Regions from separate parts of the Nocardioides salsibiostraticola genome, predicted to be linked through region 2. Evidence: predicted binding sites of a transcription regulator. Region 2 holds the regulator's gene; the other holds the start of a gene.
What was found. Region 2 encodes HrcA, which represses chaperone genes, less so after heat shock. Its sites were predicted from a motif close to TTGGCACTCGNNNNNNNCGAGTGCCAA; they were not measured.
Positions count from the first base shown of each region.

Region 1: the regulator HrcA is predicted to act here: its motif matches at 2,051-2,077, upstream of groES (co-chaperone GroES).

Region 1 is NZ_BAAGQD010000027.1:377,326-386,740, reverse strand. It holds gene groL (chaperonin GroEL) at 1-1,493, opposite strand, end outside; gene groES (co-chaperone GroES) at 1,607-1,903, opposite strand; gene ACYVLV_RS19490 (class I SAM-dependent methyltransferase) at 2,117-3,280, shown strand; gene ACYVLV_RS19485 (MBL fold metallo-hydrolase) at 3,428-4,042, opposite strand; gene ACYVLV_RS19480 (S-(hydroxymethyl)mycothiol dehydrogenase) at 4,131-5,243, opposite strand; gene ACYVLV_RS19475 (TolB-like translocation protein) at 5,434-6,486, shown strand; gene ACYVLV_RS19470 (hypothetical protein) at 6,526-7,509, shown strand; gene ACYVLV_RS19465 (MXAN_6640 family putative metalloprotease) at 7,581-9,131, opposite strand; gene ACYVLV_RS19460 (SigE family RNA polymerase sigma factor) at 9,362-9,415, shown strand, end outside.
Region 2 is NZ_BAAGQD010000014.1:575,696-585,110, forward strand. It holds gene ACYVLV_RS10120 (aminoglycoside phosphotransferase family protein) at 1-828, shown strand, start outside; gene ACYVLV_RS10125 (AMP-dependent synthetase/ligase) at 1,162-2,982, shown strand; gene hemW (radical SAM family heme chaperone HemW) at 3,065-4,288, shown strand; gene ACYVLV_RS10135 (TM2 domain-containing protein) at 4,331-4,801, shown strand; gene ACYVLV_RS10140 (DUF3097 domain-containing protein) at 4,842-5,690, opposite strand; gene ACYVLV_RS10145 (hypothetical protein) at 5,758-5,973, opposite strand; gene ACYVLV_RS10150 (MBL fold metallo-hydrolase) at 6,049-6,906, opposite strand; gene hrcA (heat-inducible transcriptional repressor HrcA) at 7,099-8,130, shown strand; gene dnaJ (molecular chaperone DnaJ) at 8,201-9,385, shown strand; gene ACYVLV_RS10165 (16S rRNA (uracil(1498)-N(3))-methyltransferase) at 9,408-9,415, shown strand, end outside.

The sequences.
Region 1 (9,415 bases), on a different contig from region 2:
GTGACCTTGACCGGGTCCAGCACGCCCTGGGCGACCAGGTCGCCGTAGGTGTCTTCCGCGGCGTTGTAGCCGTGGCCGACGCCGAGCTCGCGGACCTTGGTGGTGACGACGTAGCCGTTGACCCCACCGTTCTCGGCGATCCAGCGAAGGGGCTCATCGGCGGCCTTGCGTACGACGCGCACGCCGGTCGCCTCGTCGCCGGTCAGACCGAGGTCATCGGCCAGCACGGAGACGGCGTGGATGAGAGCCGAGCCACCGCCGGGGACGATGCCCTCTTCGATCGCGGCGCGCGTCGCGGAGACGGCGTCCTCGATGCGGTGCTTCTTCTCCTTCAGCTCCACCTCGGTGGCGGCGCCGACCTTGATCACGCAGACTCCGCCGGCCAGCTTGGCCAGGCGCTCCTGCAGCTTCTCGCGGTCCCAGTCCGAGTCGGTGTTCTCGATCTCGGCCTTGATCTGGTTGACGCGACCCTCGACCTCGGAAGCCTCACCGGCTCCGTCGATGATCGTGGTGTTGTCCTTGGTGATGACGACACGACGCGCGGAGCCGAGAACCTCGAGGCCGACCTGGTCGAGCTTGAGCCCGACCTCGGGGGCGATGACCTGGCCACCGGTGAGGGTGGCGATGTCCTGCATCATCGCCTTGCGGCGGTCACCGAAGGCCGGAGCCTTGACGGCGACGGCGTTGAACGTGCCGCGGATCTTGTTCACGACCAGGGTCGAGAGCGCCTCACCGTCGACGTCCTCGGAGAGGATGAACAGCGGCTTGCCGGCCTGGATGACCTTCTCCAGCAACGGGAGGATGTCGGCGACAGCCGAGATCTTTCCCTGGTGCAGCAGGATGTAGGGGTCCTCGAGGACCGCTTCCATGCGCTCCTGGTCGGTGACGAAGTACTGCGAGATGTAGCCCTTGTCGAACTGCATCCCCTCGGTGAACTCCAGCTCGGTGCCCATGGTGTTGGACTCCTCGACGGTGATCACGCCGTCCTTGCCGACCTTGTCGAAGGCCTGGCTCAGCAGGTTTCCGATCACGGCGTCGCGGCTGGAGATCGTGGCGACCGAGGCCATGTCCTCGACCGAGTCGACCTCGCGGGCGGCCTCGAGCAGAGCAGCACCGACGGCCTCGGTGGCCTTGTCCATACCGCGCTTGAGGCTCATCGGGTTGGCTCCGGCGGCCACGGCGCGCAGGCCCTCGTGGACCATCGCCTGGGCCAGCACGGTGGCCGTGGTGGTGCCGTCACCTGCGACGTCGTTGGTCTTGGTGGCCACCTCCTTGGTCAGCTGGGCGCCGAGGTTCTCGAACGGGTCGTCCAGCTCGATCTCACGGGCGACGGTGACACCGTCGTTGGTGATGGTGGGGGCGCCCCACTGCTTGTCCAGGACGACGTAACGGCCCTTGGGGCCGAGGGTCACCTTGACGGCGTTGGCGAGCGCGTCGACACCGCGCTCGAGGGCACGGCGAGCATTCTCGTCGAACTCCAGAATCTTGGGCATGACTCTCCTTTTTGAGGGTCTGAGAACTAAAAAGTGTGGGTGAAAGGACTTCGGGTCGTGTGCCTGAGCGCCACGCTCACGGCGGCGTCAGGCACACGACCCGAAGTTCGCGATCAGGAGACGATGGCGAGGCAGTCGCGCGCGGAGAGAATGAGGTATTCCGCTCCGGCGTACTTCACCTCGGTGCCGCCGTACTTGCTGTAGATGACCTTGTCGCCCACGGAGATGTCCATGGGGATGCGCTCGTCACCGTCTTCGTTGAAGCGACCGGGGCCGACGGCCACGACCTCGCCCTCTTGGGGCTTCTCCTTGGCGGTGTCCGGGATGACCAGGCCAGAAGCCGTGGTCTGCTCGGCGTCCAGGGGCTTAACGACGATCCGGTCCTCGAGAGGCTTGATGTTGACCGACACGATGTCGACCTCCATTTCCCTACTTGTCGTGACTGTGATGAGGGCGGTTGCCCTCCTACGTTGGGGCCTGCTTCAGGTACGCCGTCGCGGGGGTCGCACCTGGTCGCAAGCACTGGCACCCTCGTGGTGAGAGTGCCAACTCAGAAACTAGCACTCACCTAAGGCGAGTGCCAGCGTGGGTCCCGCCGAACCTGACCTGACAGGATCACCTGCGTGGATCTCGACGCATTCCGATGGCTGCTCACCGACGACGGGCAATGGCTGCTGGATCGAGCCACCGATCTCGCGGGCGGACCCGAGTTGGCCGTCCAGACCGAGTTGCGGCGCGCGGCGACCCCCACGCAGGTGGCCGCCGCCCTGACCCAGGTCGATCTGCGCCACCGCGGCGCCGCGAAGTTCGGTGAGTCCGCGGCCCGGATGTACTTCACACCCGACGGGCTCGAGCAGGCGACGCGTACGGCGGTCGCCACCCACCGTGCGGGCCGCCTGACGGCCTTCGACACCGCCACCTTCGTTGATCTGGGCTGTGGGATCGGCGGCGACCTGATCGCCGTTGCGCGGGCGGGGATCACCGCCGCAGGGGTCGATCTGGATCCCCTGCGCGTCGCGGTGGCCGAGGCCAACCTCGCCGCCCTCGGTCTCGATGGAGCGGTGATCGAGGCCGACGCCACTGCTCTGGACACCAGCGCCTTCGACGTGGCCTTCCTCGATCCGGCGCGCCGAGGCGCCCGGGGTCGGTCCACCTTCCGCATCGACGACTGGACCCCGCCCTGGTCGTTCGTGGAGACCCTGCTGCGCCGCGACGCCTGCGTGAAGGTGGCACCGGGCATCCCCCACGACCTGGTCCCGGACGGGGTCGAAGCGGAGTGGGTCAGCGACCGCGGCGAGGTCAAGGAGGCCGCACTGTGGTCGGGCGCGCTGGCGACCACAGCGCGACGGGCGACCGTGATCGGTCACGGAGGTCTGGCCACCGTGACCGAGGAGGACGACCCGGGGGCCGGCGTACGCCCGGTCGGTGCGTATCTCTACGAACCCGACGGAGCCGTCATCCGGGCCGGATTGGTGACCGCCGTGGCGGCCGAGGTCGGTGGCGGGCTGTTGGACGAACACATCGCCTACGTGACCGGCGACCAAGCCGTTCGTACGCCGCTGGCGCGCGGTTACCGCGTCCTCGAGGAGCTGCCGTACCGCGAGAAGCAGTTGCGCGCCGCGCTGCGAGCCCGCGGCATCGGACGGCTGACGATCAAGAAACGCGGCGTCGAGGTCGTGCCCGAACAACTACGCCAGCGACTCTCCCTCGCCGGCGACCACGAGGCCACCATCGTGATGACCCGGGTCGCCGGTGAGGGAACCGTCCTGCTGGTGGATCCGCTGTAGGAGCTCGGCCGCTGGTTGAGGTGTGACGAGCGCAGCGAGGAGCCTCGAAACCCGGCTCCGTCAACGCGAACCTCACCGAGCCGGGAACCAGGTTTCGAGGCTCGGGCCTAGCGGCCCTCACACCTCAACCAGCGTCAGCCGGAACTCTCAGGCGCCGAGTCCTTCCTTCTCCGCCCCGATGGTCGTGCTATCGCCGTGACCGGTGTGGACCACCGTGTTGTCCGGCAGCGCGAAGAGCGAGGACCGGATCGAGGCCTTGATCAGGTCCTCGTCGCTGAACGACCGACCCGTGGCACCGGGGCCACCCTGGAAGAGGGTGTCGCCGGTGAAGACCGCACCGAGGTCGTGGACGTAGAGGCAGACCGCGCCTGGTGCGTGGCCCGGGGTGTGCAGCACCTTGATGGAGGCGCCGGCGATCTTGATGCTCTGGCCGTCGCTGAGGTCGGCATCCCACAACTCGTCGGTGTGGGTGAGTTCCCAGACCGGCTTGTCGTCGGGGTGCATCAGAATCGGGGCCCCGGTCTTCTTTCGGAGCTCGGGCGCGACCCGGACGTGATCGTCGTGGGCGTGGGTGCAGATGATCGCCTTGACCTCGCGCCCAGCCACCACCCGCATGATGGCGGCCGCATCGTGCGGGGCGTCGATGACCACGCATTCGTCGTCGTTGCCGATCACCCAGATGTTGTTGTCCACCTCGTGGGTCTCGCCGTCGAGGCTGAAGGTTCCGGAGACCACCGCGTGGTCAGCTCGTAGGTTGCTCATCAGTTCTCCTCTCGATCGGCTCGCAGTTCGAGCGCTGAATCATGTTGGTCACAATGCTCTGCTGCGTTGCGCTCTCTCGCTTCGCCCATCAGAACACCACCACCGAACGCAGGACGTTGCCGTCGTGCATCTTCTCGAACGCGGCCTCGACCCCGTCGATTCCGATCTCCTCGGTCACGAACGCGTCGAGGTCGAGTCGGCCACTGGTGTAGAGGTCGACCAGCATCGGGAAGTCTCGCGAGGGCAGGCAGTCGCCGTACCAACTGGACTTGAGCGATCCCCCGCGACCGAAGACGTCGATCAGCGGGATCTCGGGAATCTGCATGTCGGGGGTCGGTACGCCGACCAACACGACCGTGCCGGCGAGGTCACGGGCGTAGAACGCCTGCTTCCACGTCTCCGGGCGACCGACCGCCTCGATGACGACGTCGGCACCCTCGGCGCCGGGGTAGGTCTCCGCGCAGATGCGCTTGATCTCCTCACCGGCGTCGACCTTCGAGGAGTCGACCGTGTGCGTGGCACCGAGCTTCTTGGCCGCCTCGAGCTTCTGCGGGTCGATGTCGACCGCGATGATCGGGCTCGCACCGGCCAGAGCGGCGCCGGCGATGGCGGCGACGCCGACCCCTCCGCAGCCGATGACTGCGGCGGACATGCCGCGGGTGAGCTTGCCGGTGTTGATGGCCGCGCCGAGTCCGGCCATCACGCCGCAACCCAGCAGACCCACCGCAGCTGGACGAGCGGACTCGTCGACTTTGGTGCACTGACCGGCCGCAACCAGGGTCTTCTCCGCGAAGGCACCGATGCCGAGGGCCGGGGAGAGCTCCGTGCCGGCTCCGTCTCCTTCAGCGAGGGTCATCTTCTGGGTGGCGTTGTGGGTGTCGAAGCAGTACTGCGGCTCGCCGCGGTTGCAGGCCCGGCAGTTGCCACAGACGGCACGCCAGTTGAGCACCACGAAGTCACCCGGAGCAACCGAGGTGACGTCGTCCCCGACGGCCTCGACGATGCCGGCGGCCTCATGGCCGAGCAGGAAGGGGAACTCGTCGTTGATCCCACCCTCGCGGTAGTGCAGGTCGGTGTGGCACACCCCGCACGCCTGGATCTTCACCAGCGCCTCGCCCGGACCGGGGTCGGGGACGTTGATGGTGGTGAGTTCGACCGGTGCGCCCTTGCTGCGGGCGATGACCGCCTTGACCTGCTGCATCGAATGATTCCTCTCGTCCTGCATGGATCGGCTCCTTAACCGTAGGCGCACCGTGGTCGGAGATCGGTTGGCGGTCCGATTGCAACCTCCGACGGCCCCGCGACGTCTACTGGGTATGCCCCGTTGCCAGCCCCAGCACACGCCCCGGTCTGCGTCGCGTCCTCCTGCCTACGCCCGGACCGCGCACCGCGTGGCCGGCACCCTGGCCGCCCTCGCGCTCGGGCTCACCGCCTGCGGCAGCGACACCCCAGATCCCACGGCGGAGCCGCCGACCGTCGAGCCCGCGATCTCCTCGAACCCACCCCCGGTCGACCCGATCGACCCGGTCGACCCGGTCGACCCGGTCGACCCCCCGCAGGTGGCGTACCTCCGAGGGAAAACCATCCACCTGCCCGGCGGCGACAGCTGGACGCTGCCGCAGCGCTACGACTCCGGGCGTCTCCTGGACGGAGTGTTCTTCGGTGTCTCCTACGACGACGAGAACGATCACGGCACGCTTCAGGGCATCCACCGCGACGGCACCATCGACGACCACGGCGCGATCACCTCACCGCTCGCGGCGAACCGGGCCGGCACCACCCTGGCGTGGATGGACGCCGACCACCGACTCCAGACACGCTGGACCGAGGACGGTGTCGACCTCGGCGTCCTGTCGTCCTACGCCGTTCCCCGACGGGTCATCGGCGGCCCGAACTGTCATGAGGATCAGGACGGGTGTGTGGTCTTCCACGACGAGCGCGGCCAGGCCCACACCGCCGACTCCCATGGCATCGACGACTCGTTCTTCCCCGAGGCGCTCAGCGTGGACGATGCGACCGAGGACCGGGTGGTCGCCGTACAGACCTCGGCGACCGACACGGGCTCCTGCAGTGCCGTCCTGGATCTGACCGTCGCGTTGAAGAAGCGGACCGTCGCGGAGACCTGTGACTACTCCCTGGGCCGATTCTCTCCCGACGGGGCTCACCTGTCGGCCTACGAGGCCTACCGGGACGGGATCGGGATGAGTTACGTCGCTCTCCTCGACGCCACGACGCTCGAGGAGATCACCCGCTTCTCCCCCGCCGGATTCATCGCTACGGCCGTCTGGGAGAACGACGGCCAGGTGCTGGTCAACACCTACGACTACGAGACGGGTCGCTGGAGTGTGGAGCGGCTCGGCCTGGACGGTTCGACCCAAACGGTGTTGGGCCCGATTCGGGGGGAGGACGTCCGACCGGTTTTCACGCTGATGGGCGACAGCTGAGTCGGACAACGCACCGCGGCCCCTGCGCGTGTAGGGACCATGAACCGACTCGTCCTGCCGTTCCTGGTCGCCTTCCTCGTCTCGGGATGTGGCCGACCGACACCGGAGCCATCACCCTCGCCACGGGCGCCCGACATCGTCGAGGAAGCCGCCGCCCCACCCACCGCTGAGGTCGAGCCCGCCGGGTCCACCCGTCTGCGTGCGTTGCCCCGAGGCGAGGCCCCGGCGATCCCCTACGTCCACGACTCGGTGATCCAGCACCCGAACGGCGGAACCGTCCGGATGCCCAGGCTGCCGAACGGGGCCGCTGCGGTCACGGTGACCCCGTACGCACGCGGCCTGATGATCACCGATGACCGGATCTTCGAGGGAACGAGAGGGCTGTATCTCCTCGAGTCGGGCAGGCTCCACCAGATCGACGGCTGCACCGCTGGGGGTGAGGTGAGCGACGACGGGCGGTACGTCGCCTGGGTGACCTCGGCGTGCCCGGAGAGCGGCCAGAGGGCACCCACCAAGGTCCACGTCCGCGGTCCCGACGGCACCCGCGGCCAGATCGTCACCGTGGAGCCCGCGACCCTGCTGAGCGTCTGGGGGTTCGACGGGACCGACGTGATCTTCGGACCGTTGTTCACCCCGACCGGACAGCGGCGGCGGCTGTGGTCGACTGATCTGTGCTCTCCGCCTGTGCGGGTCGCGGCAGACGCGGTTCCGACAGCGGACCGGACCTCCATCAGCCCCGACGGTCGGCACACCGTGGCCGTGGGCCGATGGCGCCGTGAGATCCGAATTCGTGCTGCGCAGACGGGCGACCTGATCACTCGCCTGACTCTCCCGGAGACGGTCCGCGCAGGTGAACTGCGGTGGGAGAGCAACACCACGATCCTGGCCCAGGCGTCGGCTGGCTTCAACGGGCGCACCGGCGCCCTCGTCCGGGGTGATCTACAGGGAGACCTCGAACGGGCGACGCCAGTCGTGCGCGGGGCGGGGTTCCCGCACGAGTTCGTCTTCGTCGGTCGCCGCTGAACCCGGCACGCGACAGCGCCCGCCCCCACAGGGGACGGGCGCTGAGGTGGTGCTGTTCTACGTCAGGAGGATCAGCGCTTGAGTACTGCCGAGAACTTCTCCTCGACGTTGTCGTCCTTCGGGTCACCGGCACAGCTGTACTCGGTGTCCTCGAAGCAGTTGAAGCGGTCGCTGGCGTTGACCAGGGTCAGTTCGACGTACTTGACCTTCGCCTTGCCGAACTTCGTGGCGTAGCGCCCGTTGCCCTGCTTGTTGAGCTTGACCATGTTCGTCTTGATCTTGCCCGACTTCAGCTTCGTCGAGACGATCGCCGCTGATCCACGGTTGGTCTCGTCCATGTCGATCGTCAGCTTGATGCGCGCCTTGTTGCGGGTGTTCTTGGGAATGAACCGCGTGGTCGCCGAACTGAGGTGATCGAGCCGGATCGACACCGGTCCGGTCCGCGTCTTGCGGTTGGAGAGCTTGAACTTCTTGGCGGGCTTGGCGGTGGGGTACTTGTTGGCCCGGCCCTCCTCGTAGTTCGTCTTCGGTGCCCGGTTGGCCGCGGCGAACTCGGCCAGGGTGCGGGGCAGGGTCCGGCCGCGGGACCGCAGCACGCCCTTGAGGGCCTGGAGCGAGTACTTGTCCGGACCACCCGCAGCGTCGTCGACCTTGGTGAAGACGTCGCGGACCAGGGTCGGCAGACCGGCCTGGGCGGTGGTGTGCCGCTCGGTCAGGAAGCGCCAGAAGATCCAGTTGCCGTACTGGAACTGGCTGTCACCGTAGGAGTCGAGCGGGGCCTTGGGCACGGTCAGCGCGCTGCTGCCGGGCAGGTAGTTGATGTTGTCGTCGACGCCGTCGTACATCTCGTCCTCCATCCAGGTCGCCGTGCTCTCGAGGAGCCAGCGGTCCTCGTAGAAGTCGTAGGCGTACTGGGTGGCGTGGAAGTACTCGTGGGCCGCGGTGACCTGGAGGTTCTCCAGCGGCGTGTTCGTCTTGAACTCGGCCTTCGAGTAGTCGTTGTCCAACACGCAGTAGGCCCACGTGTCGGAGGTCTTGCCCTTCGGGATCCCGGCGGTGTCGGTGGTGCAGTAGCCGTAGACGTCGGGACCGATGTTGTCGATGTAGATGTCGATCCGCGCGTCGCCACCGTTGGTGCCGTCGGGCAGGGGCGAGCGGTAGCCCGCGGCGATGTACGTGTCGTGCACGTGGGTCACCGTCGCCAGGGCGAAGTCGATGTAGTCCGGCACCTCGTTGGTGTTGGCGTCGGTGGGGTTCACCTGGGAGGGGTCGTAGTGCACGCAGATGAACTCGTTGCACGACTGCAACGGCTTGTTCGGTCGCGTCTCGAGTTTGCGGGCCGCGGCCTGGTCGGCCGGGCTCAGGTCCTCCCGGACGATCTGCAGGTCGCGGAGCACCATCGAGGCGTCACGACCCGAGGCGTCGTCGCTGTCGGCGTTACCCGAGAAGAGGTCTTCGGCCTCGGCGAGTACGGCGCGCGCGTTGGTCTGTCGCGCGGCGGCATCACCGTCGATGGTGTCGCTGGAAGCGGCCTGGACGCCGGGTGCGGCGGCCAGCGAGAGGAGGAGTCCGAGGCTGGCTGCGGGCGCAACCAGGCAGCGTCGGATCTGGCGTGGGGTCATGAATCAATCACTTTCGGTTGGCAAACAGAAGACGTGCGCGCGTTCGCCTACTCAACGGTTTCCCCCCGGTGATGCCAACCCGCCATACGTTTTACCACCACGCTCACCACGCCCGCCATACTTTTCTATCCTTGAAAGTTGCTCTACTGGAGTCCTGCGTCCGAAAGTCGTTGCAACCATCCGGGTGCCGAGTGCGTCTTGGTCGTGAATCACTTCGATCAGGGGTGAGGATGATCGCAGCACACCGCACCGGCAGCGCTGCCCGAGGACAAAGGGGTTGGACC
Region 2 (9,415 bases):
CTCCCGCGCCTGGTCCAGGACCTCCTGGACCAGTGGGGGTTGAGCGTCGAGGGTCCACCGACCCACGGCTACACGGCGGTCGTCGTACCGGTCCGTACGGCGTCCGGTGAGCCGGCGATGCTCAAGGTGGGATTCCCCGACGACGAGTCCGAGCACGAACACCTGGCGCTCCAGCACTGGCACGGGCGTGGCGCCGTACGACTCCTGCGGGCGGACCCGCGTCGTCGCGCCCTGCTGCTCGAGAAGCTGCACGGAACCGATCTGAGGGATCTGTGGGACATCGAGGCCTGCGAGATAGTGGCCGGACTCTATGCCTCGATCCATGTGCCGGCGGTGCCGCAACTGCGAACGCTCTCGTCGTACGTCGACCGGTGGGTCGGGAGCTTGGAGCGTTTGGGGCGGGACGTCGCTATCCCGCGTCGGATGGTCGAACAGGCCATCTCTCTGGGGCGGCGACTGGAGAGCGACGAACTCACCGACGGGACGATGATCCACTGCGACCTGCACTACGAGAACGTCCTGGCTGCGGACCGTTCCGCGTGGCTGGTGATCGATCCCAAGCCGATGAGCGGGGATCCCCACTACGAAGTCGCACCGATGCTGTGGAACCGTTTCGAGGAACTCGAGGGAGATGTTCGCGGGGGCGTACGCCGCCGCTTTCACGCACTCATCGACGCGGCTGGCCTCGACGAGGACCGGGCGCGGGACTGGGTGGTGCTGCGGATGATCCTCAACGCAGCCTGGGCGATCGATGCCTCCGGGCCCGCCGGTCCGGATCCCGATTACCTCACCATGTGCCTCGCCGTGGCGAAAGCAGTCCAGGACTAGCCGTCCCGTCTCCCACCATTGCTCACGAAGTTCGCCAAATGGGGCTCCGAAGTACGCCGATCGGCCCCTCGACGCAGCTAGACATAGGCAGCGGGCGATCTCGACACCCCATCTGACGAACTTCGCGGTCCCATCTGACGAACTTCGCGGTCCCATCTGACGAACTTCGTGGGGCCATACGACGAACTTCGTGGGGGAGTACCAGACGGGGTTGATGATGAGCGGACCGAAAGATTGGTAAGGATTGGGCTACAACCGGCGAGACTGCACCCCTTATGGTGGCGAGTGATCTAGGTTACTCACCAGAAACCTTGCCGTCGTCATAGGAGTGCCATGCCCGTCAACCACGACCCCAACTTCGTCGACAATCTTCCTCAGAACATGTCGGTGTTGTTCTTCGACCGCGTGGCGATGTCCCCGGAGGCCGAAGCGTTCCGTTACCCGCGTGGTGAGGCCTGGGAGTCCGTCAGCTGGAAGCAGGCCGGTGACCGCGTGAGCAGCCTCGCCGCCGGTCTCCTCTCGTTGGGCATCGAGCCCGAGCAGCGAGTCGGAATCGCCGCGGGAACGCGCTACGAATGGATCCTCGCGGACCTCGCGATCATGGCCGCCTCGGGTGCGACCACGACCGTGTATCCCACCACCAACTCCGAGGACACCGGCTACATCCTGGGTGACTCCGAGTGCCGCATCGTCTTCGCCGAGGACGACGACCAGTTGGCCAAGCTGAAGGAGAACAAGTCCCAGCTGCCGCACCTGATGAAGGTCGTGACCTTCGACGGGGCTGCGGACGGCGACTGGGTCATCACGATGGAGACCCTCGCCGAACTCGGCGACGCGTTCCTCGCCGAGCACCCGGGCATCATCGAGGAGACGATCAACAAGATCGCCCCCGAGCAGTTGGCCACCCTGATCTACACCTCCGGCACCACCGGCCGCCCCAAGGGCGTCCGCCTGCGGCACCAGTCGTGGGTCTACGAGGGTGCGGCGATCAAGGCCCAGGACATCCTGGACGAGAGCGACCTGCAGTTCCTCTGGCTGCCGATGGCCCACTCGTTCGGCAAGGTCCTGCTCTCCACCCAGCTGGCCTGTGGTTTCGCGACCGCGATCGACGGGCGCGTCGACAAGATCGTCGACAACCTCGGGGTCGTCAAGCCCACGTTCATGGGCGCCGCGCCGCGCATCTTCGAGAAGGCTCACGGCCGGATCGTCACGATGACCGCCTCGGACGGTGGATTGAAGGAGAAGCTGTTCAACCAGGCCTTCAAGATCGGCATCGAGCACGACCGGTTGATCCGCGAGGGCAAGTCGATCCCGCTGGGCATGAAGGTCCAGCACGGATTGTTCGACAAGCTCGTCTACAGCAAGGTCCGCGACCGCTTCGGTGGTCGGGTGCGGTTCTTCATCTCCGGTGCGGCCGCGCTGAACCAGGAGATCGCCGAGTGGTTCCACGCCGCCGGCATCGTGATCCTCGAGGGCTACGGCCTGACCGAGACCTCCGCGGGTGCCTTCGTCAACCACCCTGACCAGTACAAGTTCGGCACCGTCGGCTCGGCGTTCCCGGGCAGTGAGGTCAAGCTCGGCGAGGGCGACGAGATCCTGATCAAGGGCCCGCACACGATGGACGGCTACCACAACCTCCCCGAGGAGACCGCCAAGACGTTGACCGAGGACGGATTCATCCGGACCGGCGACAAGGGGTCGATCGACGAGGACGGGATGCTCACCATCACCGGGCGCATCAAGGACCTCTTCAAGACCTCGGGTGGCAAGTACATCGCCCCCAACGCCCTGGAGTCGAAGTTCAAGGCCGTGTGCCCCTACGCCAGCCAGTTCATGGTGTTCGGCAACGACCGCAACTTCGTCGTCGCGTTGATCACCCTGGACCCCGACGCGATGGAGGGTTGGGCCGCCGAGAACGGCATGGCCGGCAAGTCCTACACCGAGATCGTGAACTCCGAGAAGGTTCAGGAGATGGTGTCCGGCTACGTCGACCAACTCAACGAGAAGGTCAACCGCTGGGAGTCCATCAAGAAGTGGGAGATCCTCGACCACGACCTGACCATCGAGTCCGGGGAGCTGACCCCCTCCATGAAGGTCAAGCGCAACGTCGTGGAGACCAACAACGCCGAGCGGATCGCGGCTTTCTACAACTGAGTCTCTGTTTCTGACGCACGGGCGTTCGCGGCCAATGGCCGCGGACGCCCGTGCGCGTTTCGCGGGGTGACACGATGACCTCATGCCTGCCCTGCCGACCGGAGACCCCGCACCCGAGGACGGTTCGCTGCCGCAGGCGGCGCTGGCCGAACTCGGCCAACGCGGGTTCGGTTTCTATGTCCACGTCCCCTTCTGCACGGTGCGGTGCGGGTACTGCGACTTCAACACCTACACCGCTGAGGAGTTGGGCTCCGGCCCCGGCACGGTCTCGAGGGCGACGTACGCCGGCTACGCGGTCGAGGAGGTACGCCGCGCGCGCGGCGTGCTGGGTGACCGGGACCTGCCCGTCGACACCGTATTCCTCGGCGGAGGCACTCCGACCCTGCTGGACCCCCGTGACCTGGCGGGGGTGATCGAGGCGATCGACTCGCTCTTCGGTCTCGCCGACGACGCGGAGATCACCATCGAGGCGAATCCCGACTCGGTGGATCCGGCCCGCCTCGCCGCGCTTCGCGAGGCCGGCATCAACCGGATCTCGTTCGGCATGCAGTCCGCCGTCCCCGAGGTGCTCGCCGTGCTCGACCGGACCCACGACCCCGAAGGGGTACCGCAAGCGGTCGAATGGGCCCGCGCAGCAGGCTTCGACCAGATCAGTCTGGACCTCATCTACGGCACCCCAGGGGAGACCGTCGACCAGTGGCGGACCACGCTGGAGGCGGCGCTGGCCTGCCGCCCCGACCACATCTCGGCGTACTCCCTGATCGTGGAGGACGGCACCGCGCTGGCACGTCGGGTCTCCCGGGGTGAGCTGCCCATGCCCGACGAGGACGACCTTGCCGACAAGTACCTCCTGACCGACGAGCGTCTGGAGCAGGACGGCCTGGGTTGGTACGAGGTGTCCAACTGGGCCAGGGACGACGCCTCCCGCTGCCGCCACAACCTGGCCTACTGGTGCGGTGCCGACTGGTGGGGGGTCGGACCCGGTGCTCATTCCCATGTGGCGGGGGTCCGGTGGTGGAACGTCAAGCACCCCGCCGCCTACGCCGATCGGTTGGCGCGTGGGGTCAGCCCAGCGGCCGGCCGAGAGGTGTTGGACGCAGCGAGCCGCGGTTTCGAGCGGCTCCTGCTCGAGGTGCGGCTGCGCGAGGGGCTGGCCCTGGACGCTCTCGACGAGCACGGACGGAGGAGTGTCCCGGCCTTGCGAGCCGAGGGATTGGTGCAGGACGGCGGACCGCAGGACCCCTTGGTCCTCACGCTGCGCGGACGATTGCTCGCCGACGCGGTCGTCCGACGACTCTCCGCGTGAGACCCCTGGTTCGTCGACGTCATCGGCCGTAGTGTTCGCGCCATGACCCAGGGACCGAACGAGCCGAACCCGTACGACCCGACCGGGGCCCAGGGCAATCAGCCACCCGAGGGCGAGTACCCGTCGTACAACGCGCCCCCGCCCCCACCGCCGCCGCCGGCTCCGGGACAGGCGCCGTACGGCGCCCCCTACGGCGCGGCCCCGTACGGTCCGCCGCCCGGGGGACCGATGGCCGGGCAGATGGGTCCGATGGGACAACCCGGAGCGCCCTACGGCGTACACCCGATGACGGGGATCCCGTACTCCGACAAGACCAAACTCGTGGCAGGCCTACTGCAGATCCTGATCCCGCTCGGAATCGGCCGGTTCTACATCGGAGACACCAAGACCGGGGTCTTCCAGTTGCTGGTCACGATCCTCACCTGCGGGATCGGCGCCCTGTGGCCGTTCATCGACGGGATCATCCTGCTGGTCACCGACAGCAAGGACGCCAACGGCTACATGCTGCGCTGACCGGGGGCTGACGAACTGACGAGGCGGGTCGCCCCGTCAGTCAGCCCTCTTCGGTGACGAAGTCGATCAGTTCCTCCACCCGGCCCAGCAGGGCCGGCTCGCAGTCCTCGTAGGAGGAGACTCGCGAGAGAATGTGTTTCCACGCCCGGGCGATATCGGCCTGGTCGGCGTGGGGCCAACCCAGGTGGGCGCAGACGCCCTTCTTCCACTCGATGTTGCGCGGTATCTCGGGCCATTCCTCGAGTCCGAGGCGAGCGGGTTTCACCGCGGCCCAGACGTCGACGTACGGGTGTCCGACCACGCGCACGTGACGTCCGAAGGCGGACCGGGAGACGTCCTCGGCGATCCGGGTCTCCTTCGAGCCGGCCACCAGGTGATCCAACAAGACCCCGACCCGTCGCGTGGGACCGGGACCGAAGGTGCGCAGATGGTCGACGAGGTCGTCGGCCCCGGCGAGATACTCGACGACCACACCCTCGATGCGTAGATCGTCGCCCCAGACCTTCTCGACGAGCTCGGCGTCGTGCCGGCCCTCGACGAAGATCCGGCTGGCCCGGGCGACTCGCGCCGGTGCGTTGTGGACGGCGATCGACCCCGAGGCGGTGCGGGTGGGGCGGGCCGGTGCGGCGCTGCGGATCGGGGCGGTGAGGATGACCGGCTTGCCCTCCAGCAGGAAACCCGGTCCCAGGGGGAAGGTCCGGCGACGGCTGCGCCGGTCCTCGAGGGTCACGGTGTAGAGGTCCCGGTCGACCGCGACGATCTCGCCGCACCAGTCGGTGGTGACCTCCTCGACGACCAATCCCAGGTCGGCAGCGGTGTCGACCGCGCGGCCGCGCTTCGGCACGCGCCAGTCCCCGGCAAGGACATCGTTTCCGTAGCGATTGTTCACACGACCACGCTAGGTTCCGTGATCGCGAAGGCGTCGGAGCCGCGCCGTACCCGGTCCGAGGCGCTCGCTAGTCGGAGGCGCTGGTGTCGCCCTTGACGGCGTCTGTCTCATCACCCGGCTCGTCGGCTGAGTCCTCGACCGGCTTGCCGCTGTCGAGCAGGTCGTCCACGGTCTCCCCGTCGTCCAAGCCCTCGGCCAGCGGGTTGTCGTCGCTAGGCACCAGGTCCTCGGGGAGCGCGCTGTCGTCGATGCCGGTGGTGGGTTCTTCGTCGTTTCCGCTCATGGGTCGACCGTAGTGATCTCCACCACCTCCGACCTCACCCCGATGGGCGAACAGTCACCAACGGATCAGACCAGGTCACACAAGGGGGAGGCGCTTCTGGCTGCGGGGAAGGTGCTCGTAGCCGCGGCGTACGGCGTCGACCAGGTGGGCTTCGGGGAAGGGCCATTCGGCGGCTTCGAGGGCCTGGGAGACGGGGACACCGCGCGTGGCGAGATCGCGGATGGTTTCGGCGACGATGCCGATGTTGTTGCGTTGGATCTCGACGAACTCACGGTCGACGGTTGACCCGTGACCCGGGACGACCACCGTCGACTGGCCGGTCAGACCCAGGACGATGTCGAGCGCGAGTGGCCACTCGAGCGGAAAGCAGTCGGCACCGAACCCCGGAGTCGCGTCCCGGGCTGCGGACTCTTCGATCAGGTCGCCAGCGAGGAGAACGTCGGCGTCGGGGACCCGGACGACCAGGTCGCCGGCGGTGTGCCCGCGACCGGGGTGGATCAGTTCCAGGACCCGGTCCCCGAGGTCGATCACGGAGACCGAGGAGAAGGTGTGGTCGGCGGCCACGATCTCGGTGGCCAGGACGGCTTCGCGGTGGGGGTCCTCGCCGGCGGCGTACTCACCCTTGATCCGTTCGCCCGCGGCCAGGGTCTGCTCGGCGGCGACCTCGTGGGCGTGGATGGGCACCGCGTCGTACGCCGCCCGGAAGGCCGCGTTGCCGAAGGTGTGGTCGAAGTGCTCGTGGGTGTTGATCACTGCGGTGACCGGCCCCTGCCTCAGGGAGCGCAGGTCGGCAAGGACCTCGGCGGCGGCCTCCGACGAGGCGTTGGTGTCGACCACCACCAGCCCCGTCTCGCCGCCCACCACGCAGACGTTGACGTCGAACCAGTCATAGCGGGCGATCCATACTCGGTCAGCGACTTCGGAGAACGGCACCACCGCAGGCTACGGGGGTGATGGTGCCGGTTGCCGACGGGCCGGCGGGCAAGCGGGCCGAGAGCCGGCCGGATGGCTCCGTGAGGGTTCTCGCACTCGCGCAGAGTCGAGTCGCGACCTGTTCGCCGGTAGGGTTGGCACTCGATCCAGACGAGTGCCAAACCCGGCCCGGTGATGAAACGGAGGAACCGCATGCAGGAAGAACGTCGACTGTCGGTCCTCCGTGCCATCGTCGAGGACTACGTCGCCACCGAGGAGCCGGTCGGTAGCCGCGCTCTGGTGGAGCGTCACCGGCTGGGGGTCTCCCCGGCCACGGTGCGCAACGACATGTCCGCGCTCGAGGAGGAGGGGTACATCACCCAGCCCCACACCAGCGCCGGTCGCGTCCCCACCGACAAGGGCTACCGCCTGTTCGTGGACCGGCTCACCACCGTCAAACCGATGAGCAGCGCGGAAAAGAAGGCGATCTCCACCTTCCTGGACGGTGCGGTCGATCTCGACGATGTCGTGCAACGTTCCGTGCGGGTGCTCTCGCAACTGACCCGCCAGGTCGCCGTCGTGCAGTACCCCACCCTGTCGCGCTCCACGGTGCGGCACATCGAGATGGTGGCCCTGGCCCCGGATCGACTGTTGATCGTCCTGATCCTGTCGACGGGTCGGGTCGAGCAGCGGATCCTCGAACTCGCCGCGCCGATCGCCGACGACGATCTGGCCGTGCTGCGGTCCCGGATCAACCTGACCGCCACCGGCGAGATCATCGCCGACGCGGTCACCGCCCTGCGCGACCTGATCGCAACCTTCGAGCCACACGCGTCTCCCACCCCCTCGATAACGACCGCTGTGGCGGAGGTGCTCGTCGAGGCGATGAGCGATCACCGCAGTGATGAGCGGATGGCGGTCGGTGGGGCGAGCAACCTGGCCCGGTACGGCGACAGCTTCGACTCCGCCGTACGCCCGCTGCTGGAGGCTCTGGAGGAGCACGTCGTCCTCCTGCGTCTGCTGGGCGAGGCAACCGGTGGTGGCATGGTGACGGTCCGGATCGGAGCCGAGGGCCCCTATGAGGAGCTCGCTTCGACCAGCGTCGTCACCACCGGCTACGGACCCAACGACGACGCCCTGGCCACCTTGGGCGTCGTCGGCCCCACCCGCATGGACTACCCCGGGACGATGGCCTCGGTCCGTGCCGTGGCCCGCTACGTCTCTCGCATCCTCGACGAGGGTTGACCGTGTCCCCGCGAGCATGCATCCCCCGACCACCTGACCCCCGCCCCGCCGAAGCCAGAAGGAATTTACGTTGAGCTCCGACCTCTACGACCTGCTTGGTGTCGACCAAGCCGCAGACGCCGACACGATCAAGAAGGCCTATCGCAAACTGGCGCGCCAGCTGCACCCGGACGTGAACCCGGACCCCGCCAGCCAGGACAAGTTCAAGGCGGTGACCGCCGCCTACGAGGTCCTCTCCGACCCGCAGAAGCGCTCCTCCTACGACCGCGGCGGTAACCCGTTCGGGGGTGGCCAGGACTTCGGTCAGGGTGCCGGATTCTCTTTCACCGACATCATGGACGCCTTCTTCGGCGGCCAGCCCGGAGCCGGTGGCGGCGGTGGTGGCGGAGGCCGCGGCCCACGCTCGAGGGTCCGCCGGGGTCAGGACGCGCTGATCCGTCTCGAGATCGACCTCGCCGAGGCGGCCTTCGGAGCGGCCCACGATCTCAAGGTCGACACCGCGGTCATGTGCACCGTGTGCACCGGCAGTGGTGCGGCCGCCGGCTCGACCCCGAAGCCGTGTGAGACCTGCCGCGGCCAGGGCGAGGTCGCCCACGTCCAGCGCTCGTTCCTGGGCGAGATCCGCACCCTGCGTCCTTGCGCGGCCTGCCGGGGATTCGGCTCGATCATCCCCGAGCCGTGTCGCGAGTGCTCCGGCGACGGCCGTGTCCGTTCGCGCCGGACCCTGACGGTGAAGATCCCTGCCGGTGTCGACACCGGCACCCGGGTCCAGCTCTCCGAGCAGGGCGAGGTCGGCCCCGGTGGCGGCCCGGCCGGTGACCTGTACGTCGAGATCCACGTCGCCAACCACCCCACCTTCACCCGTCACGGCAACGACCTGCACTGCAGCGTGTCGGTGCCGATGACCGCTGCAGCCCTGGGCACCACCCTGACGCTGCCGCTCCTCGAGGCCGATGTGGTCACGGGTTCGGACGAACCCGAGTCCGGTCTCGAGACGGACTACGAGCTCGAGATCACCCCCGGGACCCAATCCGGAACCGACCAGGTCCTGCGCGGACGCGGAGTGCCGGGACTGCGCGGAGGTCGCGGCGACCTGATCGTGACGATCGGAGTGGAGACCCCGACCAAGTTGGATGCGCGGCAGGAAGAACTGATGCGCGAACTCTCGGGCCTGCGCCACGAGGAGCAGCCGACCGGCAAGGTGACGGCCAACAAGTCCGTCTTCGGCCGGTTGCGCGACGCCTTCCAGCACTGATGATCGCGTCGAGGCGCCGGCTGTGACCCT